3 regions of the Streptomyces sp. NPDC047117 genome follow, and region 2 is predicted to be linked to each of the others. Evidence: riboswitches for the same ligand, from Rfam matches in the RefSeq annotation. Region 2 holds a riboswitch; each other region holds the start of a gene.
The links. A riboswitch is a leader RNA that binds a small molecule or an ion and turns the genes downstream of it on or off. The one in region 2 is predicted to bind cobalamin.

Region 1 (9,634 bases), on a different contig from region 2:
GCGACGCAGCACGGCTGGGTCCAGTCCTACGGCACCCGCTACGTCCGGCCGCCGATCCTGGCCGGTGACCTCTCCCGTCCCGAGCCCATGACGGTGCGCTGGACGGAGTACGCCAGGTCGCTGACCGACCGCCCGGTCAAGGGCATGCTCACCGGCCCGGTCACCATGCTCGCCTGGTCCTTCGTCCGCGACGACCAGCCCCTCGCCGACACCGCCCGCCAGGTCGCGCTCGCGCTGCGCGACGAGGTGACCGACCTGGAGGCGGCGGGCACCTCCGTCATCCAGGTGGACGAGCCGGCGCTGCGCGAGACCCTGCCGCTGCGCGCCGCCGACCACCCCGCCTACCTGGCGTGGGCGACCGAGGCGTTCCGCCTCACCACCAGTGGGGTGCGCCCGGACACGCAGATCCACACGCACATGTGCTACGCGGAGTTCGGCGACATCGTCCAGGCCATCGACGACCTCGACGCCGATGTCATCAGCCTGGAGGCCGCCCGCTCCCACATGCAGGTAGCGCGCGAACTGGCCTCCCACGGCTACCCGCGGGAGGCCGGGCCCGGCGTGTACGACATCCACTCCCCGCGCGTGCCCAGCGCCGAGGAGGCGGCGGAGCTGCTCCGCACCGGCCTGGAGGCGATCCCCGCCGAGCGGCTGTGGGTCAACCCCGACTGCGGCCTGAAGACCCGCGGCTGGTCCGAGACCCGCGCCTCGCTGGAGAACCTGGTCGCCGCGGCCCGCACGGTCCGCGGCGAGCTGCCCGCGCACTGATTCCGGTGAACCGCTGAGGTGTCCTCCCGGACGGACGTACTTCGGTACGCCCGTCCGGGAGGCCTGAGGATGCGTCAGCGGTGGCGGAACTCCGGTGGCCGTTTGTCGGCGAAGGCGCTCATGCCCTCCTTCTGGTCGGCGGTGGCGAACACCGCGTGGAAGAGGCGGCGTTCGAAGCGGACGCCCTCGGCGAGCGTCGTCTCGAAGGCCCGGCCGACCGCCTCCTTCGCCATCATCGCCACCGGCAGCGACATGCCGGCGACGGTCTCGGCGACCGCGAGGGCCTCGCCGAGCAGGTCGGCGGCGGGCACGACTCGGGAGACGAGCCCGGCGCGCTCGGCCTCGGCCGCGTCCATGGTCCGCCCGGTCAGGCACATCTCCATGGCCTTGGCCTTGCCGACCGCCCGGGTCAGCCGCTGGGAGCCGCCGATGCCCGGAATCACACCGAGCTTGATCTCCGGCTGCCCGAAGACGGCGGTGTCGGCGGCGAGCAGGATGTCGCAGAGCATGGCCAGCTCGCACCCGCCGCCGAGCGCGTAGCCGGAGACGGCCGCGACGGTCGGTGTGCGCAGCTGTCCGAGCCGGTCCCAGGCGGCGAACCAGTCGGCGAGATACATGTCCATGTAGTCGTGGGGCCGCATCTCCTTGATGTCGGCGCCGGCCGCGAACGCCTTCTCGGAGCCGGTGATCACCACGCAGCCGCAGTCCGGGTCGCGGTCGAGGGTTTCGGTGGCGGCCACGACCTCGTTCATGACCTGGAGGTTCAGCGCGTTGAGGGCCTTCGGCCGGTTGAGGGTGAGCAGGGCGGTACGGCCCTTGCGTTCGACGCGGATCGTCTCGTGCTCCGCGGGCGGGTGCGTGGTCACGGCTGCCCTCCGTCGTGTTCCCTTATCGTGCGGACGATGCCGGAGAAATCCTCCGTAGTTCCGGCGCGCTCGGCGTAGGAGGCGTACAACTCCGCTGCACGCAGCCCAAGTTCGGCGTTGACGCCACCCGCTCGTACCGCGTTGGCGGCCAGGCCGAGGTCCTTGGCCATCAGGGCGGCGGCGAAGCCGGGGCGGTAGTCCCGGTTGGCCGGGCTCGTCGGTACGGGTCCGGGGACCGGGCAGTTGACGCTGAGCGCCCAGCACTGCCCCGACGCCGTCGACGCCACGTCGTACAGGGCCTGGTGGGAGAGGCCGAGCCGCTCGCCCAGGACGAATGCCTCGCTCACGGCGATCATGGAGACGCCGAGAATCATGTTGTTGCAGATCTTGGCGGCCTGACCGGCGCCCGCGTCACCGCAGTGGACGGCCTTCTTGCCCATGGCCTCCAGCAGCGGACGCGCCTCGGCGAATTCCTCTTCTCCCCCACCGGCCATGAAGGTCAGCGTGGCGGCCTCGGCGCCGACCACACCGCCGGACACCGGGGCGTCCAGGGCCCGCATGCCGGATGCCGCGGCCCGCTGGTGGGCCGTGCGGGCGTCGGCGACGTCGATGGTCGAACAGTCGACGAAGAGGGTGCCGGGACGGGCGGCGGTGAGGATGCCGTCGTAGAGGCCGAGGACGTGTCGGCCGGCGGGCAGCATCGTGAGGACCACGTCCGCCGCCGTGACCGCCTCGGCCGCGGACTCCGCCCGTACCACTCCTGCCGCCACGGCTCTGTCCAGGGCGGCGGCGTCCAGGTCGTGCCCGAGCACCCGGTGGCCGGACTTCACGAGATGGGCCGCCATCGGGCCACCCATGTGGCCGAGCCCGACGAACGCGACGGTCCTGCTCACCGGGTCACCCCCCGTGTGGTTCACCAAATCACCTCCGTCGTGGCGCCGTCTCCTGCGGCGAGTCCGAGTTCGCGCGCGCCGAGAGGGGCAAAGAAACGCGCGACGTCGGCGTCGGCAACCTCGGCGAGGGTGGCCGGTGACCAGCGCGGATTCCGGTCCTTGTCGATGACCTGGGCACGGATGCCCTCGACCAGGTCGGGGGTGGTCAGTGCCGCGCAGGAGACCCGGTACTCCTGGTCGAGAACGCGCTCCAGCGGGCCGAGCCGGCGGGCCCTGCGCAGCGCCGCGAGAGTAACCTTCAGGGCGGTGGGCGACCTGGCGATGAGGGTTTCGGCGGCTTCCTTCGCGGCCGGGTCGCCGTGGTCGAGCAGCCGTCCGACGATCTCCTCGACCGTGTCGGCGGCGTAGCAGGTGTCGATCCACTCCCGCCGCTCGGCCAGTTCCCCCTGTGGCGGGGTGTGCACGTGGCGGCTCAGCGCCTCCCGTACGGGCAGGCGGGACAGGTCGTCGACGAGCTGTCCGAGGGCGGCGGACGGTACGTAGTGGTCGGCTAGTCCGCACAGCAGGGCGTCCCCGGCGCCGGCCGGTGTGCCCGTCAGGGCGAGGTGGGTGCCCAGTTCGCCGGGGGCCAGGGCGAGCAGATAGGTACCGCCGACGTCCGGTACGAAGCCGATGCCGGTCTCGGGCATGGCGATCCGGGACCGTTCGGTGACGAGGCGGACGCTGCCGTGTGCGGAGATGCCGACACCGCCGCCCATGACGATGCCGTCCATGACGGCGACGTACGGCTTGGGGTAGCGGGCGATGCGGGCGTTGAGGCGGTATTCGTCGCGCCAGAACGCGGCGGAGGCGCTGCCGTCGCCGTTGCGTGCGTCGTCGTGGATCGCGCGGATGTCGCCGCCCGCGCACAGGCCTCGCTCCCCCGCGCCGGTTACCACCACCGTCTCGACGGTCGGATCGTCCTCCCAAGTGGTGAGCGCCCGGTCGATGCGGCGGACCATGGTGTGGGTCAGGGCGTTGAGGGTCTTGGGGCGGTTGAGGGTGAGGTGGGCGGCCCGGCCGGAGGTGCGCAGCAGGACGGGTTCTTCGATGCCGGTGGTGCCGGTCGCGTCGGTCATCCGAACGCCTCCGTCAGGCCGCGGGCCACAATGACGCGCATGATCTCGTTGGTTCCTTCCAGGATCTGGTGGACCCGCAGGTCTCGGACGATCTTCTCAATGCCGTACTCGCTGAGGTACCCGTAACCGCCGTGCAGCTGCAGCGCCCGGTCCGCAACGGAGTAGCCGATGTCGGTGGCGAACCTCTTCGCCATCGCGCACAGGTACGGGGCCTGTGGGTCACCGCGGTCCAGCGCCTGGGCGGCCTGCTGGACGAGGGCGCGCGCCGCGGTGAGCTCGGTCGCCATGTCGGCGAGGCGGAAGCGCAGCGCCGGTGCGTCGAGGAGCCGCTGCCCGAACGCCTCGCGGTCGGCGAGGTGGGCGAGGGCGGCGTTGAGGGCGCTGCGGGCGCCGCCGAGGGAGCAGGCGGCGATGCCCAGGCGCCCGCCGTTGAGGCCGTTCATGGCGATGCGGAAGCCCTGGCCCTCGCCGCCCAGGAGGCGGTCGGCGGGCAGCCGGACGGCGTCCAGGACGACCTGGCGGGTGGGCTGGGCGTTCCAGCCCATCTTCCGCTCGTTGGGGCCGAAGGAGACGCCGGGGTCGTCCTTGTCGACGACGAACGCGGAGACCCCGTCGGCACCGTCGCCGCCGGTGCGGGCCATCACCACGTACAGCTGGGCGGCGCCTGCCCCCGAGATGAACTGTTTGACCCCGCTGAGCAGCCAGCTTTCCCCGTCCCGCACGGCCCGGGTGGTGAGGGCCGCGGCGTCCGAGCCGGCGCCCGGTTCGGTCAGGCAGTAGCCGGCCAGGTCGTCCATGGCGCAGAGGCGCGGCAGCCATCGCTCGCGCTGCGCGGCGTCACCGTAGTGGTCGATCATCCAGGCGACCATGTTGTGGATGGACAGGTAACCGGCGACGGACGGGCAGCCGGAGGCCAGGGCTTCGAAGACGAGGACGCCGTCGGCGCGGCTGAGGCCGGAGCCGCCGGACCGCTCGCGGACGTAGACACCGCCGAGGCCGAGCCCGGCGGCCTTGCGGAGGACATCGACGGGGAAGTGCTTGTCGCGGTCCCATTCGAGGGCGTGCGGGGCGAGGTGGTCCTGGGTGAAGTCGAGGGTGGTCTCGACGAGGGCCTGCTGGTCCTCGGTGAGCAGAGTGCTGGTCATGGCGGGTCAGCCCATCGTCGGGATCGTGAAGCCGGCGCCTTCCCGGAGGCCGGCGGGCCAGCGCGAGGTGACCGTCTTGGTACGGGTGTAGAAGCGGATGGCGTCGGGGCCGTGCTGGTTGAGGTCGCCGAAGCCGGACCGCTTCCAGCCGCCGAAGGTGTGGTACGCGACGGGCACCGGGATGGGTACATTGACGCCGACCATGCCGGTGTCGACGCGCCGGGTGAAGTCGCGCGCTGTGTCGCCGTCGCGGGTGAAGATGACCACGCCGTTGCCGTACTCGTGCTCGCTGGGCAGGCGCAGGGCCTCCTCGTAGTCGGCGGCGCGGACGACGGTCAGGACGGGGCCGAAGATCTCCTCCTGGTAGATGCGCATGGCAGGGGTGACCCGGTCGAACAGGGAAGCCCCGGCGAAGAAGCCGTTCTCGTGCCCGGGGAGGGTGAAGTCCCGCCCATCCACTACCAGTTCGGCGCCTTCCTCGACACCGAGATCGACGTACGAACGGACCCGGTCGACGGCGTCCCTGCCGACGAGCGGTCCGAAGTCGGAGTCGGGGTCGTCGCTGCGGCCGATGCGGAGCCCGGCGATGCGTTCCTTGAGGCGGGCGACCAATGCGTCGGCGGTCTCCTCCCCCACGGGGACGGCGACGGAGATGGCCATGCAGCGCTCACCGGCGGAGCCGTATCCGGCGCCGATCAGTGCGTCCACGGCATGGTCGAGGTCGGCGTCCGGCATCACGATCAGGTGGTTCTTGGCGCCGCCGAAGCACTGGGCGCGCTTCCCGTGGGCGGCGGCGGTGGCATAGACGTGCGCGGCGACGGGTGTGGAGCCGACGAAGCCGAGGGCGGCGACGCGGGGGTCTTCGAGGAGGGTGTCGACGGTTTCCCGGCCGCCGTTGACGACGTTGAGGACGCCGGGTGGCAGGCCGGCCTCCAGGAAGAGTTCGGCGAGGCGCAGCGGGACGGAGGGATCCCGCTCGGAAGGCTTGAGGATGAAGGCGTTGCCGCAGGCCAGGGCCGGTGCGGCCTTCCAGAGAGGAATCATCGCCGGGAAGTTGAAGGGGGTGATGCCGGCGACCACTCCGAGGGGCGCGCGGAGCGAGTGGACGTCGATGCCGGTGCCGGCGTTGTCGGTGAATTCGCCCTTCGCCAGGTGGGGAATGCCTGCCGCGAACTCCACCACCTCCAGACCACGTTGAATGTCACCGTGGGCGTCGGCGACCGTCTTGCCGTGTTCGGAGGACAGCAGCCTGGCCAGCTCGTCCTTCTCCTGCTCGACCAGTTGGAGGAACCGCATGAGGACACGGGCGCGGCGCTGGGGGTTCCAGTCGCCCCACTCCCGCTGTGCCAGTGCGGCATCGGCGATCGCCGCTTCGGTCTCGGTCCTGCTCGCGAGGGGCACACGGGCCTGGACCTCGCCGGTGTTGGCGTCGTACACGTCGCCGTAGGACCCCGAGGTTCCCGGGGTGTGCTTGCCGCCGACGTAGTGGGTCAGCTCGCGCACGGAGGCGCGGTCGGTTGCGCGGATCATGGGTGCCTGCTCTCGTCAGGTGATCCGGGATGGCGCGCGGTGCCGTCGCACACGGACGCGGTGACGTACGTGTGCGGGGGCGCGCGAGATCGCGTATGGCGGAGGGACCGTCAGGCCGTGGCGGCCGCGTGCGGTGGGGTTCCTCGGTGAATCACGGTCGGCCGGGTGGGACCGCCGGTATCGTGAACGCGCACCGATGCCATGCGTGTCAGCTCCATCCTCGTGGACAACACGGAACATCCCGCGGCCGGTATCCTGACTCCCGGATCAGCGTGCGCCGTCCGCCTTCCCGACGTCTCTCGTCAGTGGCGTGCTGCTCGGCGGCGTACTCCCCGGTCACAGTGGCGGGACCGCGCCGGAATCGCACCGGCTTCCCTGCACCGCGGGCCTTGACGGCGACTATATAGTTGGACGTCCTAGTAATTCCACCCCCGCCGGCCCATCCGCCGCTTCTCAACGGGGGCCCGGTCCCCTACCCCGGCAGGGCGGCGGTTCATGCCACCCAGCGGAAGAGAACAAGGTCACAACCATGCCCTCTGCCGCTCCATTGTTAACGTGGCCTAACATCCGAGCATGACGGTCCTGCCTGACGACGGGCTTTCCCTGGCGGCCGAGTTCCCTGACGCGACACATGAGCAGTGGCAGCACCTGGTAGCGGGTGTGCTGCGCAAGTCGGGCAAGGAAGTCTCTGGCGCCGAGGCGGAGTACGCCCTGTCCACCGCGCTGGAGGACGGGCTTCGCACCCGTCCCCTCTACACCGCGCGCGACCACGCGCCCGACTCCGGCCTGCCCGGCTTCGCGCCCTTCGTGCGCGGCGGCCGGGCCGAGGGCAACACGGCCGGCGGCTGGGACGTACGCCAGCGCCACACGGTCGCGGACGGCGACGCCGTCCTGGCCGACCTGGAAAACGGCGTCACCTCCCTGTGGCTGGCCGTCGGCGGGTCCGGCATTCCCGTCGCCTCGTTGGGCCGCGCCCTCGACGGCGTGTACCTCGACCTGGCTCCCGTCGTCCTGGACGCGGGCGACGAGGTCGCACCGGCCGCGCGGGAGCTGCTGCGGCTGTACGAGGAGCGTGGCGTCGCCTCCGACGCCGCTCGCGGCAACCTGGGCGGCGACCCGCTGGGCCACGAGGCCCGCACCGGACGCTCGTACGACATCGCCCCCGTGACCGAACTGGCCCGCTCGTGCGCCGCGCGGTACCCCGGGATACGGGCGCTGACCGTGGACGCCCTGCCGTACCACGAGGCAGGCGGATCCGCGGCCCAGGAATTGGGCTGCTCCCTGGCGACGGGCGTCGCCTACCTCCGCGAGCTGACCGACGCCGGACTGAGCACCGAAGAGGCGTGCGCGCAGCTGGAGTTCCGGTACGCCGCGACCGCCGACCAGTTCCTGACCGTCGCCAAGCTGCGCGCGGCACGCCGGCTGTGGGCCCGGGTGGCCGAGGCGTGCGGAGCACCACAGGCGGGCGCGCAGCTCCAGCACGTGGTGACCTCGCCGGTGATGATGACGCGCCGCGACCCGTGGGTGAACATGCTGCGCGCCACGGTGGCCACACTGGCCGCAGGGGTGGCGGGCGCCGACGCCGTGACCGTACTGCCCTTCGACCACGCGCTCGGGCTGCCGGACGCGTTCGCGCGCCGTATCGCCCGCAACACCTCCACCATCCTCATCGAGGAATCGCACCTTGCCCGGGTGATCGACCCGGCGGGCGGCTCCTGGTACGTGGAACGGCTCACGGACGAGCTCGCGCACGCGGCCTGGGACTTCTTCCAGGAGATCGAGCGGTCCGGCGGGCAGGCGGCGGCACTGCGCTCCGGCATGGTCGGCGAGCGGCTGGCCGAGTCCTGGTCACAGCGGTCCGCCAAGCTCGCCGCGCGACGCGAACCCCTCACCGGGGTCAGCGAGTTCCCGCACCTGGCGGAGAAGCCGGTCGTCCGCGAACCCGCGCCCGAGCCGCCGACCGGGGGCCTGCCCCGGGTACGGCGGGACGAGGCGTACGAGGCGCTGCGGGCCCGCTCCGACGCCCACCTCGCCGCCACCGGCACACGGCCCCGCGTCTTCCTCGCCGCGCTCGGCCCGGCCGCAGCGCACACCGCCCGGCTCACCTTCGCCGCCAACCTCTTCCAGGCGGGCGGCATCGAGCCCGTCACCGAAGGCACCTTCGAGGAGAGCGGAGCCCGGGAAGTGTGCCTGTGCTCCAGCGACACGCTGTACGAGGAGCAGGCCGAGGCCGCCGCACAGTCGCTCCGGGAAGCGGGCGCACAGCACGTGTTCCTCGCCGGCCGCCCCGGCACGTACGCGGGCATCGACACCTACGTGTCCGCCGGCGGCGACGCCGTTGCCGTGCTCTCCGCCACGCTCGACCGCATGGGAGTGTCCTGATGTCCATCCCCGACTTCTCCGCGATCGACCTGGGGACACCCACCACCGGCAGCGCGGCCACCGACGAATGGCGCGCGGCCTTCAAGAAGGCCGCCGACGGCGACGACCGGCTCTGGGAAACGCCGGAAGGCATCCCGGTGAAGCCGCTCTACACCGGGCAGGACCTGGAGGGCCTGGACTTCCTGGCCACCTTCCCCGGCACCGCGCCGTACCTGCGCGGCCCGTACCCGACGATGTACGTCAACCAGCCCTGGACCATCCGCCAGTACGCGGGTTTCTCCACGGCCGAGGAGTCCAACGCCTTCTACCGGCGGAACCTGGCGGCCGGTCAGAAGGGCCTGTCGGTCGCCTTCGACCTGCCCACACACCGCGGCTACGACAGCGACCACCCGCGGGTGACCGGTGACGTCGGCATGGCGGGCGTGGCCATCGACTCCATCTACGACATGCGCCAGCTCTTCGACGGCATCCCGCTGGACAAGATGACGGTGTCGATGACGATGAACGGTGCGGTGCTGCCGGTCCTCGCGCTGTACATCGTCGCCGCCGAGGAGCAGGGCGTACCGCCGGAGAAGCTGGCGGGGACCATTCAGAACGACATCCTCAAGGAGTTCATGGTTCGCAACACCTACATCTATCCGCCCAAGCCCTCGATGCGGATCATCTCCGACATCTTCGCGTACACCTCGCAGCGGATGCCCCGCTACAACTCCATCTCCATCTCCGGCTACCACATCCAGGAGGCCGGCGCGACGGCCGACCTGGAGCTGGCCTACACCCTCGCCGACGGCGTGGAGTACATCCGGGCCGGCCGGGAGGCGGGCCTGGACGTGGACGCCTTCGCCCCCCGGCTCTCCTTCTTCTGGGCGATCGGCATGAACTTCTTCATGGAGATCGCCAAGCTGCGCGCGGCCCGCCTGCTGTGGGCCAAG
Region 2 (9,634 bases):
GCTCACCGGCGCCGCGCCGACGGCATCTGCCCCATTTACCTCAACAGCTTCAAAAAGGGGCCTACATCAACGGCGTCAGGAACCGGCGGAGCGTCTCTTCGTACTCCTCGGGCCCGGCGTTCCACATGGCGCCGTGCGGGGCGTCCCTGACGGTGTGCAGGCTGACCAGGTCCGGCCGGGCGGCCGCCAGGCGGCGGGAGGCGGACCACGGCGCGACGGTGTCGCCGGGGCCGTGGAGGATCAGCGTGGGGACGGAGAGCAGCGCCGGGTCGCACGCCTCGGCCAGCCGGTCGGAGTGCAGGCCCGTACTGCCCTCCGCGGCCCGTACCGCCAGCGGCAGCAGCGGACGCGGCACCCGCCGGGCCGCCGCCAGCGCCCGTACCGTCGCGCGCCAGTCCAGTACCGGCGAGTCCAGCACCAGTCCGGCGATCCGGTCCCGCAGCGCGGAGTGCGCCGCGGCATGCAGCGCCATCGCCGCGCCGGTGGACCAGCCGTGCAGGATCACCCGGCGCGCCCCGTACCGGAGGGCGTACCGGATCACCGCGTCCACGTCGCGCCACTCGGCGTCCCCGAGATGGGCCTTGCCGTCGGCGGTGCGCGGTGCGCCCTGGTCGTTGCGGTAGGCCGGGGCGAGCACCGGGAAGCGGTGGCGGTGCAGGAACGGCATGACGACCATCGGGTGCTCCCGGGTCGTGCCGAGGCCGTGCACCGTGATGACCCAGGTCTCCCGCTCGCCCGGCAGGAACCACGTGGGCAGCGCGCCCAGTTCGCCGGGCACGTCGACGTCGGCGCACTCCAGGCCGAGCGCGTCGGAGGGGTTGCCGAGGTACACCTGCGGGGTGAGCCACACGTGTGTGCCGCGCCCGAGGGTGCCGTGGGTGACCCGCTCCAGGCGCCGGACGACGGTGTCCGCCGCGTGCGGCGCGTCGTCGAGCACCGGGCCGACGACGGCGTGGCAGCCTCGGCCCGTCAGCCCGTACCGGCCCGGCCGCAGCGCGGACAGGCTGCGGGTGAGGGTGATCCGGTCGGCGGTGGTGGCGTGCACCGTGAGCCGCCCGTCGCCCGGCAACGGCCGGTCGGGGGCGGGCCGCAGGGCGACGTCGCTGGCGTACCGGCCGGCCGCGAGCGCGGCCGCACCGGTACCGATCACAGTGGTGACGGCCGCTGCCGCCGCGGTACCCAGGCGCACCCTCCCCAGTCTGGGGAGCGCCGCGGCCCGTGGCCAGTGGGCCCGCGCGCCCGAGTGACGGAACGGGTCGGCAGTGATCAGAGGGGCGGCGTGCCGTCGCGCGGGTCAGCTCCGCTGTCCGTACCCCCGCAGCCGTTCGGCCACCTCGGCCAGCTGGCCGTCGGAGAGCAGGGACGGCGTGCGCCCGGGGACGGAGGCGGCGGTGAGCCAGAGCCGGCACATCCATTCCAGCTGCGCCGTGCGGTCGTACGCCTGGTCGAGGGTGTCGCCGTAGGTGAGCGTCCCGTGGTTCTGCAGCAGCACGCCCGTGCGGTCGCGCAGCGCGTGCAGCATGTTGTCGGCCAACTCCTGGCTGCCGTACGTCGCGTAGGGGGCGACCCGGACGGTACCCCCGAGGGCCGCGGTCATGTAGTGCACCGGCGGGAGTTCCGGGACCAGTGTGGACACCGCGGTGGCGTGCACCGCGTGGGTGTGGACGACAGCGGAGGCGCCGGTGTGGCGGTACACCGCGAGGTGCATCGGCAGCTCGCTCGTCGGCCTCAGCTCACCGGCCACCTGCCGCCCGTCCGCCGGGTCCACCGCCACCAGGTCGCCCGGGCCCAGCCGGTCGTACGGGACGCCGCTTGGCGTGACGAGCACGAGCCCGCCGGCGCGCACCGACACATTGCCCGACGTGCCGACCACCAGTCCGTCCGTCACCGTGCGCCGCGCGGCGGCCACCAGCGCCGCCCACGCCTCCGCCACCTCTTCCGCCGGTCCCGGCCCGCGATCCGTCATACCGCCCCACTCCCTCCTGGAATCCCCCGCGCTGCGGACGGTACCGGGGGTACCCCGCGCAGCCGGCGCACTGTAAGGCGGACCATTCCCCTTCGGTATCCCGCAAAGCGGAGCATTTCGGCTTTGGCCAGTGATTGGCCGGAGCTGATCCGGCATCTCGGGATCTTCCCCTAGCCTCAGGATGATTTGTCATGCACGTCGCCATCCGGGGGGAATCATGGCTCGTGACCGCAAAACGACCTCCAATACCCGTACCAGCGACCCGGCACCCAGCGACCCGACACCCAGCGACCCGACACCCGGCGCGCCGCGCCGGCGGCGCCGTCCGGCCTCCGTCGCCGCCGCAACGGCCCTCGCGCTGGCCACGCTGGCCGGCACGGCGCTGACCGGGCTCGCCACCGCGAGCCCCGCTGCGGCGGCCGGCGTGCCGCACGGCCACGACGTCTCCTCGCACCAGAAGAAGGTCGACTGGAACAAGGCCCGCGCGAAGGGCGCGCGCTTCGTCTACGTCAAGGCCAGCGAGTCGACCGACTACACCAATCCCTACTTCGGCCAGCAGTACGACGGCGCCCGCGGGGCCGGCCTGCTGCGCGGCGCGTACCACTTCGCGGTGCCCAACCAGTCCTCCGGCGCGGCCCAGGCCCGGTACTTCCTGCGCAACGGCGGCGGCTGGACGGCGGACGGCTGGACGCTGCCGCCGGCCCTGGACATCGAGCACAACCCGTACAGCAAGAAGCACAAGTGCTACGGCGTGAGCAAGAAGAGGATGGTCGCCTGGATCTGGGACTTCAGCGACGAGATCAAGCGGCAGACCGGGCGCCGGCCGGTGATCTACACGACCACCCGCTGGTGGAACACCTGCACCGGCGGCAGCGGCGCCTTCGCGCAGAGCCATCCGCTGTGGCTGGCATCCTGGCACGGCAAGCCCGGGAAGCTGCCGACAGGGTGGTCCTTCCTGAGCATCTGGCAGTACTCGAACAAGGGCGCGCTGCCGGGCGATCAGAACGCCTGGAACGGCTCCTACGGACAGCTCCGCAGGTTCGCCGGCGGCTAGACCGGAGCGGCGCCACAAGCACCTCAAGGGCACCGCGGAATGAACCACAAGTGACGGGTGAGACGCCTCCGCACGAAAACGGCGGGGGCGTCACCACCAGGCCCGTTGTCGTTCATCTTCCGTTCACCCACTCTCCGTACGGTCGCTCGCGTCACTGACCATCGAACTGATTGCCTGGGTGAATGGAACACATCACGCTTCTCATCGGGATCGTGATCGTCACGGCCTTGGTGTTCGACTTCACGAACGGCTTCCACGACACGGCCAACGCCATGGCCACCACCATCTCCACCGGGGCGCTGAAGCCCAAGACCGCGGTGGCGATGTCGGCGGTACTGAATCTCGTCGGCGCGTTCCTCTCCGTGGAGGTCGCCAAGACCATTTCCGGCGGAATCATCGACGAAGGCGCCGGCATCAGACCAGAGGTGATCTTCGCCGGCCTCGTCGGTGCCATCGTCTGGAACCTCCTGACCTGGCTCGCCGGTCTCCCCTCCAGCTCCTCGCACGCCCTCTTCGGCGGCCTGATCGGCGCGACCCTGGTGTCCGTCGGCATGAGCGGGGTCAACGGGGACGCCGTCGTGATGAAGGTCCTCATCCCGGCCGTGGCCGCGCCGATCGTCGCGGGTCTCGCCGCGACCTTCGCCACCCGGCTCACCTACCGGCTGGCCCGCAACCGCGCCGAGCAGGACACCGCGAAGGGCTACCGCGCCGGGCAGATCGCCTCGGCCGCTCTGGTCTCCCTCGCCCACGGCACCAACGACGCCCAGAAGACGATGGGCGTCATCACCCTCGCGCTGATCACCGGCGGCGCGCTCGCCCCGCAGGCCGACCCGCCGATGTGGGTCATCGCCTCGGCCGGCCTCGCCATCGCCCTCGGCACGTACCTGGGCGGCTGGCGGATCATCCGCACGATGGGCAAGGGCATCACCGACATCCAGCCGCCGCAGGGCTTCGCCGCCCAGACCGGCGCCGCCGTCACGATCCTGGCCTCCTCGCACCTCGGCTTCGCGCTCTCCACCACCCAGGTCTGCTCCGGGTCGGTCATGGGCTCGGGCCTGGGCAAGAAGGGCGGCGTGGTGCGCTGGTCGACCGCGGGCCGCATGGTGATCGCCTGGGGTCTGACCCTGCCGGCCGCCGGTCTGGTCGCCGCGGGCGCCGCCTTCCTGGCGGGCCAGGGCACCTGGGGCGTCACCACCGTCGCCGTGCTGGGCCTCGCGATCTGCGGTGCCATCTGGGCCGCCTCGCGCCGCAAGCCGGTGGACCACAGCAACGTCAACGACGTGGACCCCGTCGAGTCCGCAGCGCCGGCCGGTGTCGTCACCACCGCGCTCCAGTCGGTCTCCCCGCCGCCCGCGGGCGCGACCACGGCCGGAGCCGGCACCATCGACGGCATCCCGGCGCAGTCCGCCAAGCGCTCCCCCGCCACCACAGCCGTCCGCTGACCGCGGCCGCTCGCGTTAAGGAAACGACGCCATGAACATCGACTGGGCTGCGCTCGGCCAGGTCTTCGGCACCACGCTCGTGGTGACCGTCGGCATGGTGGGCCTGTTCACCCTGGGCATCGTGGGGACGTCCCGCAAGACCGCGCAGGAGGGCGAGGCGGGCACCACCGCGGTCGCCGCCGGCGGCTCCTCGGCCGTCGCCCGCGCCGGCGGGTACGCCTGCTTCGCGCTCTGCCTCGCGGCCGTCGGCTACGGCATCTTCTTGATCGTCGCCGGCTGACCCCGCACCGCACCCGAAGGCGCCCGGCGCCGCGTACTCCGCGGCCGCCGGGCGCCTTTGCGCGTCCCCGGCCTGTGGTGTCGGCCACACGGTCTGCCATACGCCTGCGTCGCAGGTCAAGGGTGAGTTGACGGCATTCGCGGCACGTGGTGGACTGCCCGGTGCCATTCGGCGACAGATGAGGAAGTCCGGTGAGAATCCGGCGCGGTCCCGCCACTGTCACCGGGGAGCGCTCCTCCAGAAGAAGCCACGGCCCGCCACAGGCACGGGCTGGAAGGCCGGGGGAAGCGTCGATCCGGGAGCCAGGAGACTCTCGTCGCCGGTCACGTCGAACCAGGGCGCGGACCCTGAGTGAGGACACACGCCATGCCGGGCTCCGAGCCGAGACCCCTGCCCTCCGCCGTACGCCCGGCACGCGACCGCGGCCGGCCGTTCCGCCGAGGCACGACGGCGGGCTGATCCGACGATGCGTGCCGAACACGCCACCTATGCGTGCGGCGCGGCTCTGGGCTTTCTCGGCGACCTGGCCGTGGGCGATCCCCGCCGCGGTCACCCGGTGGCCGCCTTCGGGCGGGCAGCGGCCGCCGTGGAGCGCGGGCTGTGGCGCGACCACCGCGGATACGGCGCGGCGCACACCGCGCTGTGCGCCGGTGGAGCTGCCCTGGGCGCCGCCCTGCTCTCCCGTTCCGTACGCCGCTGCGCTCCCGCCCGCGTCGCGCTGACCGCCGCCGCCACCTGGGCCGTGCTGGGCGGTACGACGCTGGGCCGCGAGGCGCGCGCCATCGGCGGCGCGCTGGAGGCCGGCGACCTCGACGTGGCACGCGAGCGGCTGCCGCACCTGTGCGGCCGCGACCCGCAGGCGCTGGACGGGCCGCAGATGGCCCGCGCCGTCGTGGAGTCCGTCGCCGAGAACACCTCCGACGCGGTCGTGGGCGCGCTGGTCTGGGGCGCCGTCGGCGGCGTGCCGGGCCTGGTCGCCTTCCGCGCGGTGAACACGCTGGACGCGATGGTGGGGCACAAGTCCGACCGCTACCGCCGGTACGGCTGGGCCTCGGCCCGGCTGGACGACGTGGCGGGCTGGCCCGGGGCGCGGCTGACCGCCCTGCTGGCCACCGTCGCCGGGCCCGATCCGCGCGGCGCGTGGCGCGCCTGGCGGGCCGACGGCAAGCGGCACCCGAGCCCGAACGCGGGCCCGGTGGAGGCCTCGTTCGCGGGCGCGCTCGGTGTACGGCTGGGCGGCACGCTCGCGTACGCGGGGCGGGTCGAGCACCGACCGGTGCTCAACGACGGTGCCCGCGCGGTCGAGGGGGTCGACATCGCGCGTGCGGTGCGCCTCTCGCGCCGGGTGAGCGCGCTGGCGCTGGCGACGACGGTCGGGGCGCGGATCGCCGTGGGCGCGGTGCGCGCGGCACGAAGGACGAGGAGGCCGCGGTGAGCGGAGCGCGGGAAAGGCTCGGCGGCGGACTGCTGGTCGCGGGGACGACGTCGGACGCGGGCAAGAGCGTGGTGACGGCGGGCATCTGCCGCTGGCTGGCGCGCAAGGGCGTCAAGGTGGCGCCCTTCAAGGCCCAGAACATGTCGCTCAATTCGTATGTGACGCGCGAGGGCGCGGAGATCGGGCGGGCGCAGGCCATGCAGGCCGCCGCGGCCCGCGTCGAGCCGACCGCGCTGATGAATCCGGTGCTGCTCAAGCCCGGCAGCGACCGCAGCAGCCAGGTCGTGCTGCTGGGCAAGCCGGTGGGCGAGCTGAGCGCCCGTGGGTACCACCAGGGACGGCAGGAGAAGCTGCTCGGCACGGTCACCGACTGCCTGACCGAGCTGCGCCGTACGCACGACGCGGTGATCTGCGAGGGCGCGGGCAGCCCGGCCGAGATCAACCTGCGCCGGACCGACATCGTGAACATGGGGCTCGCGCGCGCCGCGGGCCTTCCCGTGGTCGTCGTCGGCGACATCGACCGCGGCGGGGTCTTCGCGTCCTTCTTCGGCACCACCGCGCTGCTCTCCGAGGCCGATCAGGCGCACCTCGCCGGGTACATGGTGAACAAGTTCCGCGGCGACGTGACGCTGCTGGAGCCGGGGCTGGACATGCTCAAGCAGCTGAGCGGCCGGCCGACGCTGGGCGTGCTGCCCTTCCGGCACGGGCTCGGCATCGACGAGGAGGACGGCCTGCGGGTGTCGCTCCGCGGCGCGGTGCGCGAGAGCACCGTCGCGGCGCCGCACGGCGACGACATCCTGCGGGTCGCCGTCGCGGCCGTGCCGCTGATGTCCAACTTCACCGACGTGGACGCGCTCGCCGCCGAACCGGGCGTCGTGGTGCGCTTCGTGGACCGCCCCGAGGAGCTGGCCGACGCCGACCTCGTCGTGCTGCCCGGCACCCGCGGAACCGTACGGGCGCTCCAGTGGCTGCGCGAGCGCGGGCTCGCGGACGCCATCGCGCGCCGGGCCGCCGACGGCCGCCCGGTGCTGGGCATCTGCGGCGGCTTCCAGATGCTCGCCGAGCACATCGAGGACGAGGTGGAGTCGCGGGCCGGCGCGGTCGACGGGCTCGGACTGCTGCCCGTACGCGTGCGGTTCGCGGCGGAGAAGACCCTGGCCAGGCCGGAGGGCGAGGCGCTGGGCGAGCCGGTGGCGGGGTACGAGATCCACCACGGCGTCGCCGAGGTCCGCGCGGGCGACGAGCCCTTCCTGGACGGCTGCCGCGTCGGCTCCGTATGGGGCACGCACTGGCACGGCTCCCTGGAGAGCGACGGCTTCCGGCGCGCGTTCCTGCGCCGGGTGGCGGCGGACGCGGGGCGGGCGTTCGTGCCCGCGCCGGACACCTGCTTCGACGCGCTGCGCGAGGAACAGCTCGACGCGCTGGGCGACCTGATCGAGGAACACGCGGACACGGAGGCGCTGCTGCGCCTGATCGAGGACGGCGTGCCCGAAGGGCTGCCGTTCGTACCGCCGGGGGCGCCATGAGCCCCCCGGCGGAAGCCCCGCGGGTGCGGGGAGCACTTTTCCTCGTCCCGCCCGGGCGCGTCGAAAGGCGGACCATCCCCGTGCTTACGGGGACAAGGCCACAAGAATGCCTGGCAGCATGCGCAATTCGGTCAGCAGCCAACGCAAGCCACTCGAAGGAGTGATCAGCACGTGACCACCCCGTACCCGTTCACCGCGATCGTCGGCATGGACGACTTGCGGCTGGCGCTGCTGCTGAACGCCGTCTCACCGGCGGTGGGCGGCGTGCTCGTCCGCGGCGAGAAGGGCACCGCCAAGAGCACCGCCGTCAGAGCGGTCGCCTCCCTGCTGCCCGACGTCCCCGTCGTCCCCGGCTGCCGGTTCAGCTGCGACCCCGCGGCGCCGGACCCGCAGTGCCCCGACGGGCCGCACGACGCCGGCCCCGCCGAGTCCCGCGCGGCCCGCATGGTCGAGCTCCCCGTGGGCGCCTCGGAGGACCGTCTCGTGGGCGCCCTCGACATCGAGCGGGCGCTGTCGGAAGGCGTCAAGGCGTTCGAGCCCGGCCTGCTCGCCGACGCGCACCGCGGCATCCTCTACGTGGACGAGGTCAACCTCCTCCACGACCACCTGATCGACCTCCTCCTGGACGCCGCCGCCATGGGCTCCTCGTACGTGGAGCGCGAGGGCGTCTCCGTGCGGCACGCGGCGCGCTTCCTGCTGGTCGGCACGATGAACCCCGAAGAGGGTGAGCTGCGGCCGCAGTTGCTGGACCGCTTCGGCCTGACCGTGGAGGTCGCCGCCTCCCGCGAGCCCGACCAGCGGGTCGAGGTGGTCCGGCGGCGGCTGGCGTACGACGCCGACCCGGAGGGCTTCGCGGCGCGCTGGGCAGCGGAGGAAGATGCCCTGCGGGCACAGATTGCGGCGGCTCGCGTGCTGCTGCCTTCCGTACACCTCGGAGACTCCGCGCTGCGGCAGATTGCCGCGACCTGTGCGGCCTTCGAGGTGGATGGCATGCGTGCGGACATCGTGATGGCTCGTACGGCCACTGCACTGGCGGCCTGGGCCGGGCGCGACGAGGTCCAGGAGGAAGACGTCCGGCAGGCGGCGTTGCTCGCGCTTCCCCACCGCCGGAGGCGGGCCCCCTTCGACGCCCCCGGCCTCGACGAGGACAAGCTCGACCAGACCCTGGAGGAGTACGGCCCGCAGGACGACGAGGAGCCGGACCCCGAGCCGGAGGGCCCGGACGACGGTCCGGACGGGCCCGACGGCGGAGGCCCCGACGGGGGCGGCGGGCAGCCCCCGCAGGACGGCCCGGACGACGCGCCGCAGCCGTCGGGTGCGGACGCGGGCCCCGAGCAGCCGTCCGTACCGGACCAGCGCTCCGAGGGCGGCCGTGAGGAGCAGCCCGCGCAGCCTCAGGGCGAGGCGTCGCCGGAGCCCTCCGAGGGCGGCGCGGCTCCGGAGAAGCCCGCCGTCGGCGCGACCGAGCCGTTCAAGACCAAGCGGCTGGACGTGCCGGGGCTCGGCGAGGGCGCCGACGGCCGGCGCTCCCGGGCCCGTACCGCGCACGGCCGCACCACCGGTTCCCGCCGTCCGCGGGGCGCGCTGGGCAAGCTGCACCTGGCCGCGACCGTGCAGGCCGCTGCGCCGCACCAGAAGCGGCGCGGGCGCAGCGGTACCGGGCTCGTCGTCCGCCGGGACGATCTGCGGGAGGCGGTGCGCGAGGGCCGCGAGGGCAATCTCGTGCTGTTCGTCGTGGACGCCTCCGGTTCGATGGCCGCGCGGAAGCGGATGACGGCGGTCAAGGGCGCGGTGCTGTCGCTGCTGCTGGACGCGTACCAGCGGCGCGACAAGGTCGGCATGATCACCTTCCGGGGCTCGGACGCCGCGCTCGCGCTGCCGCCCACGTCCTCGGTCGAGGCGGGCGCCGCCCGGCTGGAGCAGCTGCCGAC
Region 3 (9,634 bases), on a different contig from region 2:
CGATGAGCAGCCCGATGAACGCGCCGGCGAGCATCGGCCAGACCAGGTCCCGGCGCCCGAAGACGTACGGCACGGCGATGGACGTCAGCAGGGCGTTGGCCGAGGCGAAGGTGGCGGCGGAGATCGCGCTCTGGGCGAGGTTCTGCCGGTGGACGGAGCGCATACGGCGCAGCCCGGCCAGCGGGACGCGGCCGATCAGCATGGCGATCAGCGCGCCGACGACCGAGGTGTTGGCGGAGATGCCGAGCTTGGCGACGAGGTCGGCGCCGATCACGGCACCGACGACGGACAGCACGACGAGTACGGCGAGGACGAGCGGTTCGCGGACCCGTGGGTGGGCGGCCGGGCCGCCGGGGGACTCCGATGGGTCCGGGGCGGATTCGGCCGTGGCCGAGGCGTGGTGCGACATGGGACACCCCTTTTGCGGGCAGGGCGGAGCAGCGTGCCGGCGCACGCGAGTGGGCGGATGGGCGCGTGGGGGGGGAGGGGGAGCGGGGAGCGCGAGGGCGACGGCGTGCGTACGGGTCCGCTCGCCGGGCTCCGCGTCAGGGGCCGAAGGCGGCGGTGGCCTCGGCGGCGCCGGCGACGACCAGGTCGACGATGCGGTCGGTGGCGCGGGTGATGCGGTGGGCGGGGCCGATGACCGTCAGGGACGCGGCAACGGTGCCGGCCTGGAAGACGGGCGCGGCGATGGCCGCGACGGCCTCGTCGTACTGGCCGTGGCTGATGCTGTGGCCGGTCCTGCGGACCTCGGCGTAGCACTCCAGGAGTGCGTCGAAGTCGGTGATGGTGTTGTCGTTGAAGCGCTGGAGCGGGGTGGCTCCGAAGATCTGCCGGATCTCCGCCTCGGGGTAGTGGGCGAAGATCGCGTGTCCGGAGGCCCCGGCGTGGCCCGGTATGAGGGCGCCCACGATCGCGGTGTAGCGGATGGGGCCGGTGCCGTCCACGGCGGCGGCGCAGCGGTAGCCGCTGCCGTTCGGGACGTTCAGTACGACGCTCTCGCCGGTCTCCCGGAGCAGCTGCGCGAGGGTCGGGCGCACCAGTGACGGCAGGACGCCGCTGTGCTCACCGACCCGGGCCAGCCGGGACACCGAGGGCCCGAGACGGTAGCGGCGGGTGGCGGGGTCGCAGACGAGGAAGCCGCGGGCCATGAGGGTGGTGAGCAGCCGCTGTGCCACGGCCTTGTCCCAGCCGTGGTGGCGGGCGAGCTCGCTCACGCCCCACTCGGGGCGCCGTTCGGAGAAGGTGAGCAGCGCGACCAGAGCGCGGTCGGCGCTCTGCAGAATGCCGCCCGCCGCCGGAGTACTGCGAGGAGCCGTCTCCTCGGAGCCCGCATCGGCCATGTGTCCGCACCTCTCTTCCCGGGACCGGCTCTCTTGCCGCCGGTCGGTGCGCTCAGCGCAACGCCGTTGCGCTGAGCGGCGAGAACTATGAGCCCGCGGAGGAGAGGTGTCAAGGGGTGTGGAGGGGTGCCAAGGGGGATCCGCTTGTCACAGTGGTGCGCCCGGGGCGCGTCAGCCGTCGGCGGGCACCGCGGGGGTACGCGCCGCCAGCTCCTCCGGGGTGCGGGGGCCCGGTGCCGCGTCCGGCAGCAGCCCGTGGGCGCGGAGCAGCCCGGTCACCGCGACGCCCCACGGCAGCCGCAGCCCGGCGTCGTGGAGGAGGTCCGTGCGGGCCAGCGTCGCGGCGGTCGGGCCGGTGTGCACGCCCTGCGGGGTGAGCAGCGCGGCGTCGTCGGACCAGCGCAGCGCGAGGTCCACGTCGTGCGTCGCCATCACCACCGTGGTGCCGCCCGCACGCAGCCCGTCGAGGGTGACGAGCAGCCGTTCCTGGCCGTCCGGGTCCAGCCCGGCGGTCGGCTCGTCGAGGATCAGCACTCTCGGCCGCATGGCGACAGCGCCGGCGATCGCGGTCCGCTTGCGCTGCCCGTACGACAGCAGGTGGGTGGGGCGGTCGGCGAGCGCGGTGATGTCCAGCGCGGCCAGCGCCTCCTCGACGCGGGCCCGCACCTCCGCGTCGGTCAGGCCGAGGTTCAGCGGGCCGAAGGACACGTCCTGGGCGACCGAGGCGGCGAACAGCTGGTCGTCCGGATCCTGCACCACCAGCTGCACGGTGGTCCGCAGCCGGGTCAGCCCCTTGCGGTCGTACCGCACCGGCTCCCCGCCCACCGCCAGCTGCCCGGTGCGCGGCGCGAGCCCGCCGCTGAGCAGCCGCATCAGCGTCGTCTTGCCGCTGCCGTTGCGCCCCAGCAAGGCCAGCGCGCGCCCCTCGGGCACGTCGAAGTCGAGGTCGCGCAGGACGGTGGGCCCGTCCTCGTACGCGAAGGACGCGCCCCGCAGCGTGAGCAGGGCGGGGGAGTCGCTCATGACAGGGGCCTTTCCAGAACGAGGGTGAGGACGGCCAGCGCGACCAGCAGCGCCACGCTCGCGGCCGTGAAGCGCGCGGAGATCCGCGCCTCGGGCACCAGAACGCGCAGCGTGCCGTCGTACCCGCGCCCGGCGAGCCCGGTCTGGAGCCGCGCCGCCCGGTCGAAGGCGCGCACGAAGGCGGTGGCGGCAAGCCCGCCGAGCGAACGCCAGGCGGCCGCCCGCGTGGTGTGCCCCAGCCGCGCGGCCTGCGCCTCGCGGATCCGCCGTACGGAGTCGAGCAGCAGGAAGCTCATCCGGTACGTGACCAGCGCGACGTCCACGACGGGCGCCGGCACCCCGGCCCGCACCAGCCGCGGCAGCAGGTCCGACATCGGGGTGGTGAAGGCGAACAGCAGCACGCCGAGGGAGGCGGCCGAGGTACGCAGCAGCAGCTCAGCGGCCCGGACCGCGCCGCCCTCGGCCGGCGACACGAAGCCGTCCGCGCCGCCCACCTGTACGAGCAGCGGCAGCGCGCCGGTGACGCAGAAGCCCAGCGGCACCCGGTACGCGCGCCACAGCCGGCGGCCGGGCACGCCCGCCGGGCCGAGCAGCACCGCGAGCGCCGTCAGCAGGACGAGCGCGGCGCCCGGCCAGGGCGGCAGGGAGATCGCCAGGACGGTGAGCCCCAGCCCGAGCACGGCCTTGTCCACGGGGTGGCGGCGGCGCCAGCGACTGCTGTGCGCCGCCGCGTCGATCGGCAGCACGTGGGCTCAGGCCCCTTCGGCGGTCGATTTCCCGGCGCCGTCCGGCGCGTGCCCGTCGTCCTGACGTGCCCGCGCCCGCTCCTCGCCCTGCCGGCGGCCGCGGCGCAGCCCGAAGTAGTACGCGAGCACGCCGGCACCGAGGGCGGCCTGGAGGGCGAACAGCGCCGACTCGATCTCCCCGGACGGCGGTTCGTAGAGCGGGGAGAACCACGGCTCGTAGTCCGGCTCGATCTTGGTGATCGCGGTCTCCGCCTCTGAGTCGGAGCCCGTGAACGGTTCCTTCTTGTGGTCGCCGAGGCCGAGGGCCAGCGGCAGGACGGCGAGTGCGACCACGGCGAGCAGCAGCAGTGCGTTGATCTTCGTGTGGCGCTTCACCGGGCCGCCTCCGCGGTCGCGTCGGACTGCTTCCGCCCGCCGCTCAGGAGCACGCCCAGCCGGGTCAGTTCGCCCTTGCTGGACTGCACCAGAAGCCGCATCACGAGGACGGTCAGGAGCCCCTCGCTGATGGCGAGCGGGATCTGCGTGACGGCGAAGATGGAGCCGAACTTGCCCAGCGCGCCGAGGAAGCCGCTGCCCGGGTCGGGGAAGGCCAGCGCCAGCTGCACGCTGGTGACGCAGTAGGTGGACAGGTCGGCGACGAACGCGCCGAAGAACACGGTGACCATCAGCGGCACGCCGTACCGGCGCAGCAGCCGGTAGACGCCGTACCCCGCCCACGGCCCGACGATCGCCATCGAGAAGGCGTTGGCGCCGAGCGTGGTCAGGCCGCCGTGCGCCAGCAGCAGCGCCTGGAAGAGCAGCGTGATGGTGCCGAGCACCGCCATGATCGGCGGGCGGAACAGGATGGCGCCGAGGCCGGTACCCGTGGGATGCGAGCAACTTCCCGTCACCGACGGCAGTTTCAGCGCGGACAGGACGAACGTGAAGGCGCCCGAAGCACCGAGGAGCAGGGTGGACTCGGGGTGCTCCCTGACCTCACGGGTGAGTGACCGGACTCCGTGGACGACGAACGGCGCCGACGCGACGCCCCAGGCGACCGCGTGCGCCGGTGGCAGAAAACCCTCGGCAATGTGCATGGCTCAGCAGACCCTCTCCAGCACCTCGTGGATGGTTGACGTGCCGAGGCCGGTCTCCTGGCTGACGGGTAACACCGCCCGTGCTCCGCCTTCCCGGGTCACAAGGACCCAGTGGCTGCCCGCGAGGGCCGGAGCCGGACTTCCCGATCACAGTGGCGAGGGCCGCACCGGCATCACACCGGATTTCCCGTTACCAAGGCGTGGCGACAGTAGTGCCAGGCCGTCGGTGCTGGCAAGCACGGCCATGCCGCGCACCCGGCCGTGACCACGCCCACCGTCTCCAGGACTCCGTGGACGCCGACGCACAGGATGGCGACGCTGCTGACGACCAGCGCCACGGTCATCCACGGACTTGTACGGAAACGCCGCGGTACGCCGGTATGGCGGAGCCGCCAGACCTCGCCATCGGCCTGCCGGTGATCCGCACCTCCGTGGACCACGGCACCGCCTTCGACACCGCCGGTACCGGCAGGGCCGAGGCCGGTAGCATGATCGAGGCGCTGCGGCCGGCCGCCGAGACGGCCGCCGCCCGCTGAACCGACGAACCGGTAAGGACACCAGATGCCGCCCACCGCATCCCAGGCCCGGCTCACGGCCGACGGCCGCCTCGCCCGGACCTACGGCGGCGCGATGGCGGGCCGGACCCTGGTCACCCACCGCACGGCGCCCCGCGACCAGGTCACCCCCTTCACCGACCGCGGCATCCGCGTCGTCCAGGTGGAGCCCCTCGAAGAACCGGGCGGCGGAGCCCTTCAGTCGCAGGGAGGCGACGCGTCATGAGCAACGTCGAGGTCCTCGCCCCGCGTGACGTCCCGCTGGGCGGCCCCCGGTCGATGACCGTACGCCGCACGCTGCCGCAGCGGACCCGGACGACGATCGGCGCCTGGTGCTTCGCCGACCACTACGGTCCCGACGACGTCGGCGAGTCCGGCGGCATGCATGTCGCCCCGCATCCGCACACCGGGCTCCAGACGGTGAGCTGGCTTTTCAGCGGGGAGATCGAGCACCGAGACAGCCTGGGCAGCCACGCCTTCGTACGGCCCGGCGAGCTGAATCTCATGACGGGCGGGCACGGGATCAGCCACTCGGAGGTCTCCACCGCGCGCACCACCGTCCTGCACGGCGTGCAGCTGTGGGTGGCGCTGCCCGATGCGCACCGCGACGCCGAGCGGGACTTCCAGCACCACGTCCCCACACCCGTCCACGTCGGCGGGGCCGAGATCCGGGTGTTCCTGGGCACGCTCGCCGGCACCACCTCCCCGGTACGGACGTTCACCCCGCTGCTCGGCGCGGAGCTCACCCTCGCACCTCGCGCCACGGTCACCCTCGCCCTCGACCCGGCCTTCGAGCACGGCCTCCTCGTCGACCGCGGGGACATCCGCATGGCCGGCGCCCCGCTCCGCCCGTCCGAACTGGGCCACCTCCCCACCGGACACGACACCCTGACGCTGGTGAACGATTCGGACGACGCCGCCCGCGCGGTCCTGCTCGGCGGAGCCCCGTTCGAGGAGGAGATCGTCATGTGGTGGAACTTCATCGGCCGCAGCCACGACGACATCGTCCGGGCGCGGGAGGAGTGGGAGCGCGCCTCCGACCGTTTCGGAACCGTCGACGGCTACGACGGGAAGCGCCTCCCCGCCCCGGCCCTGCCCCACGCCACCCTCACCCCGCGCGCCAACCCGCCCCGCCACTGACAGCAAAGCGCCCCTGACGGCAATCGGCCCCGGCCCCGCTGGATGCCGGACCGGGGCCGACATGCTCAGCCGGTGAGGGTGCTACTCCGCCGGCCCCGCCGTCCTACGGCGGCGCATCCACCACACCAGGCTCCCGCCGGCGGCGAGCAGCATCCTGACCTGCCGTCCTGGCTGGAAGCCCGGTCCCGGGAGTTCGCCCGGTGGTGCCGGGGGACCGGAGCGCCGGAGGGCACCTGGGACTTCTCCCGGCCTCATCGACACCCCGCCGTAGCCGCCCCCCCCGGGCAAAGGGAGGCCGGGGAACCGGCCCCCTCGGACTGATCCTCACCCTGTTCTGGGAACTCGACGACGCCGACGAGCCGGTCGAAGCCCACCTCACCGACATCCTCACGGACTAGCCGGCTCACGAACCGGTCGGCATCCCCTCGATCCTCAAGTGGTCCAGACCTATTGACCCTAGGTCTGGACCAATCTACGGTGTGCCCACTCATCCGGTCATCCCGGCCATGACGACTCGGATCTCCGCGCGCCATGGCGAGAGAGGACACGACGTGATCGGTAAGGCTCTCCGTCTGCTGGGTGCCGGGCTGGCGCTGGTGTGTGCCGCACAGCTGCCGGCCGCCGCCGCACCCGCCGCGCCGCAGGCCGACACCTGCGCGGTGAAGTCCCGGCCCACGGGCAAGGTGCTCCAGGGCTACTGGGAAAACTGGGACGGCGCAACGAACGGCGTCCACCCGGGGCTCGGCTGGATCCCGATCACCGACTCCCGCATCGGTGCGCACGGCTACAACGTCATCAACGCGGCGTTCCCGGTGATCCGTTCGGACGGCACCGTCCTCTGGGAGGACGGCATGGACGCCACGGTGAAGGTCGCCACGCCCGCCGAGATGTGCCAGGCGAAGGCGAACGGCGCCACGCTCCTGATGTCCATCGGCGGTGCCACGGCCGGCATCGACCTCAACTCCACCGCCGTCGCCGACCGGTTCGTCGCGACCATCGTGCCGATCCTGAAGAAGTACAACTTCGACGGCATCGACATCGACATCGAGACCGGCCTCACCGGCAGTGGCAACATCAGCCGGCTCTCGGCCTCGCAGGCCAACCTCATCCGGATCATCGACGGCGTGCTCGCGCAGATGCCGTCGAACTTCGGCCTGACGATGGCCCCCGAGACCGCGTACGTCACCGGCGGCAGCGTGACGTACGGCTCGATCTGGGGCGCGTACCTGCCGGTCATCAAGAAGTATGCGGACAACGGCCGCCTGTGGTGGCTGAACATGCAGTACTACAACGGCAGCATGTACGGCTGCTCCGGCGACTCCTACTCCGCCGGCACCGTCGAGGGCTTCACCGCGCAGACGGACTGCCTCAACAAGGGCCTGGTCGTACAGGGCACCACCATCAAGGTGCCCTACGACAAGCAGGTACCGGGCCTGCCCGCCCAACCGGGCGCCGGCGGCGGATACCTGTCCACCGCCCAGGTCTCCCAGGCCTGGAAGCACTACAACAACAGCCTCAAGGGCCTGATGACCTGGTCCCTCAACTGGGACGGCTCCAAGGGCTGGACCTTCGGCGACAACGTCAGGACGCTGCAGGGCCGCTGACGTCCGGATGCGCCTCAGGGGCGGACGGGTGAAGAAGCCGCCCGCCCCTGAGGCGCCGCTCCCCGTTCAGCGAGTGCCGGTGCTCGCGAGTGCGAGGTCGCGGGCCTCGGCGCGGGTAGCCACCGCGGGGGCCGAGCCGGGGAGGGGGCGGCCTGCGGATTCCGTGGCGAACCAGCAGGCGACGGCGCCGATCGCGCCGGCGGCCATGAGGTAGTAGCCGGGCACGTTGATGTCTCCGGTGCCCTGGATCAGCAGGGCGTTGATGACGGCGGTGGTGCCGCCGAAGAGCGAGACGGAGATGTTGAAGGCGATCGACAGGCCGCCGTAGCGGATCTCGGTGGGGAAGAGCGCCGGCAGCGTGGACGGCACGGTGCTGTTGAAGCAGAGCAGCATCAGCGACATCAGCGTCAGGCCGAGGAAGACCGTCGTCAGGGTGTTCTGCTGGATCAGGAGCACGGAGGGCACGCCGAGCACGATCAGCATGCCGCAGCCGAAGTACAGCACCGGCTTGCGGCCGACGCGGTCGGAGAGCCGGCCGACGAAGGTGATGAGCAGCATGCCCAGCGCCAGGACGGCGATCTCCAGCAGCTGCGCCCAGGTGGCGCTGACCGCGGGGGCGAACTTGCCGATGTACTCCAGCATGTACGTGGTGAGCATGTAGTTGGTGACGTTGAAGACGAGCACCAGGCCCATGCAGATCAGCATCGGCCGCCAGTACCGGACGAAGATCTTGCGGATCTCCTTGAGGGTCTGGTTGCCCTCGCGGCCCTTCGTCTCCGCGACGACGGCCTGGAACGCGGGGGTGTCCTCCAGCTTCAGGCGGAGGTAGAGGCCGATGATGCCGATCGGCCCGGAGATCAGGAACGGGATGCGCCAGCCCCAGGAGAGCAGGTCCTCGTGGGACATCACGCCGGGCAACTGGATGACCAGGCCGGCCACGCCGCCGAGCAGGTAGCCGGTCAGCGTGCCGAACTCCAGCCAGCTGCCGAGGAAGCCGCGCTTCTTGTCGGGCGCGTACTCGGCGATGAAGGTCATCGCGCCGCCGTACTCGCCACCGGTGGAGAAGCCCTGGACGAGCCGGGCGAGCAGCATCAGCAGGGGAGCCGCCGGGCCCCAGGTCTCGTAGCCGGGTATGAAGGCGATGACGAAGGTGCCGATCGCCATCATGATGACGGTGAGGGACAGCACCTTGGTGCGTCCGATGCGGTCCCCGAGGGGGCCGAAGAACATGCCGCCGAGCGGACGGACCAGGAAGGCGACGGCGAACAGGCCGAGCGTGCCGATCGTGCCGACGGTCTCGCTCGCGCCGGTGAAGAACACCGCGGTGAGCACCGGCGTCAGGTTGGCGAAGACACCGAAGTCGAACCACTCGGTGATGTTTCCGACCGCCGCCGCGCTGATGGCCCGTCTGGTCACTTTGGGGTCGGTGACCGTGACCTCGTCGGCCGTCAGCGGTTTCCGGGTGACGGATTCGGTATCGGCATGTGCAGCCGGCACAGAGAACTCCCTCAAACATCGCTCCCGGCGGAGGCCGCCGGGAGCGCGATTCAGCGCGGCACGAGTGCCCCGAAGGGCTTCGGCGGGCGCTGCGTGCGATTCACAGCCTTGGTGGCTGAGGTGGCGCCGGAGCCGGCGTCCCGGTGGCTCTCGCCGGCGGAACGACGGCTCAGGCGGAAAGGTCGTGCTGAGTGGGCCTCACTTCGATGTAGACGATTTCCACCTTCCGGCCGGGCACGCGGGTGCGGGTCCGGCCGGCCGGAGTGCGGTCGACCTCGGCGACCGCGACGCTCGTCACCAGGACGAGCAGCGCGGCGAGCGAGGTCACCAGGAACGTGGCCGTGGTCAGGGAGAACGGGACGGCCGGCAGCCCGACGGCCACGGCCGGGAGGCCGGCGCCCAGGTAGAAGGAGAGGTAGAGGGCCCCGGTGAGGGCGCCGCGTGCCCGGTCGGGGGCCTTGGCGTCGACCGCCGCGGCCGCTCCGGCACAGGCCAGACCGTGCCCGGCGCCCGCCACCACGGCCGCGACCAGGGTGAGCGCGGTCGACCTGCCCGCGGTGAGCGACAGCAGGGAGAGGCTGACCAGGAGGGCCGCGAGACCGGCGAGCTGCGCCTGGCGCGTGCCGAGCCGCCCGACCAGGGGCTGGGTGA

Region 1: another riboswitch for cobalamin. It lies ahead of ABZ840_RS06135 (CoA-acylating methylmalonate-semialdehyde dehydrogenase); the one in region 2 lies ahead of ABZ840_RS17045 (cobalamin biosynthesis protein).
Region 3: another riboswitch for cobalamin. It lies ahead of ABZ840_RS32585 (energy-coupling factor ABC transporter permease); the one in region 2 lies ahead of ABZ840_RS17045 (cobalamin biosynthesis protein).

The regions. Positions count from the first base shown of each region.
Region 1 is NZ_JBEYUN010000003.1:34,803-44,436, reverse strand. It holds gene metE (5-methyltetrahydropteroyltriglutamate--homocysteine S-methyltransferase) at 1-768, shown strand, start outside; gene ABZ840_RS06155 (enoyl-CoA hydratase) at 843-1,634, opposite strand; gene mmsB (3-hydroxyisobutyrate dehydrogenase) at 1,631-2,527, opposite strand; gene ABZ840_RS06145 (enoyl-CoA hydratase/isomerase family protein) at 2,548-3,645, opposite strand; gene ABZ840_RS06140 (acyl-CoA dehydrogenase family protein) at 3,642-4,790, opposite strand; gene ABZ840_RS06135 (CoA-acylating methylmalonate-semialdehyde dehydrogenase) at 4,797-6,320, opposite strand; cobalamin riboswitch at 6,548-6,727, opposite strand; gene ABZ840_RS06130 (methylmalonyl-CoA mutase family protein) at 6,894-8,702, shown strand; gene scpA (methylmalonyl-CoA mutase) at 8,702-9,634, shown strand, end outside.
Region 2 is NZ_JBEYUN010000008.1:52,797-62,430, forward strand. It holds gene ABZ840_RS17020 (alpha/beta hydrolase) at 62-1,189, opposite strand; gene ABZ840_RS17025 (class II aldolase/adducin family protein) at 1,295-1,966, opposite strand; gene ABZ840_RS17030 (lysozyme) at 2,184-3,020, shown strand; gene ABZ840_RS17035 (inorganic phosphate transporter) at 3,203-4,462, shown strand; gene ABZ840_RS17040 (hypothetical protein) at 4,494-4,742, shown strand; cobalamin riboswitch at 4,921-5,055, shown strand; gene ABZ840_RS17045 (cobalamin biosynthesis protein) at 5,209-6,177, shown strand; gene ABZ840_RS17050 (cobyric acid synthase) at 6,174-7,703, shown strand; gene ABZ840_RS17055 (putative cobaltochelatase) at 7,875-9,634, shown strand, end outside.
Region 3 is NZ_JBEYUN010000023.1:23,978-33,611, reverse strand. It holds gene ABZ840_RS32610 (OPT/YSL family transporter) at 1-409, opposite strand, end outside; gene ABZ840_RS32605 (IclR family transcriptional regulator) at 546-1,343, opposite strand; gene ABZ840_RS32600 (ATP-binding cassette domain-containing protein) at 1,515-2,366, opposite strand; gene cbiQ (cobalt ECF transporter T component CbiQ) at 2,363-3,112, opposite strand; gene ABZ840_RS32590 (energy-coupling factor ABC transporter substrate-binding protein) at 3,119-3,487, opposite strand; gene ABZ840_RS32585 (energy-coupling factor ABC transporter permease) at 3,484-4,188, opposite strand; cobalamin riboswitch at 4,218-4,423, opposite strand; partial or broken gene ABZ840_RS32580 (4-hydroxythreonine-4-phosphate dehydrogenase PdxA) at 4,584-4,724, shown strand; gene ABZ840_RS32575 (hypothetical protein) at 4,750-4,968, shown strand; gene ABZ840_RS32570 (pirin family protein) at 4,965-5,882, shown strand; gene ABZ840_RS32565 (chitinase) at 6,470-7,486, shown strand; gene ABZ840_RS32560 (MFS transporter) at 7,553-8,983, opposite strand; gene ABZ840_RS32555 (MFS transporter) at 9,153-9,634, opposite strand, start outside.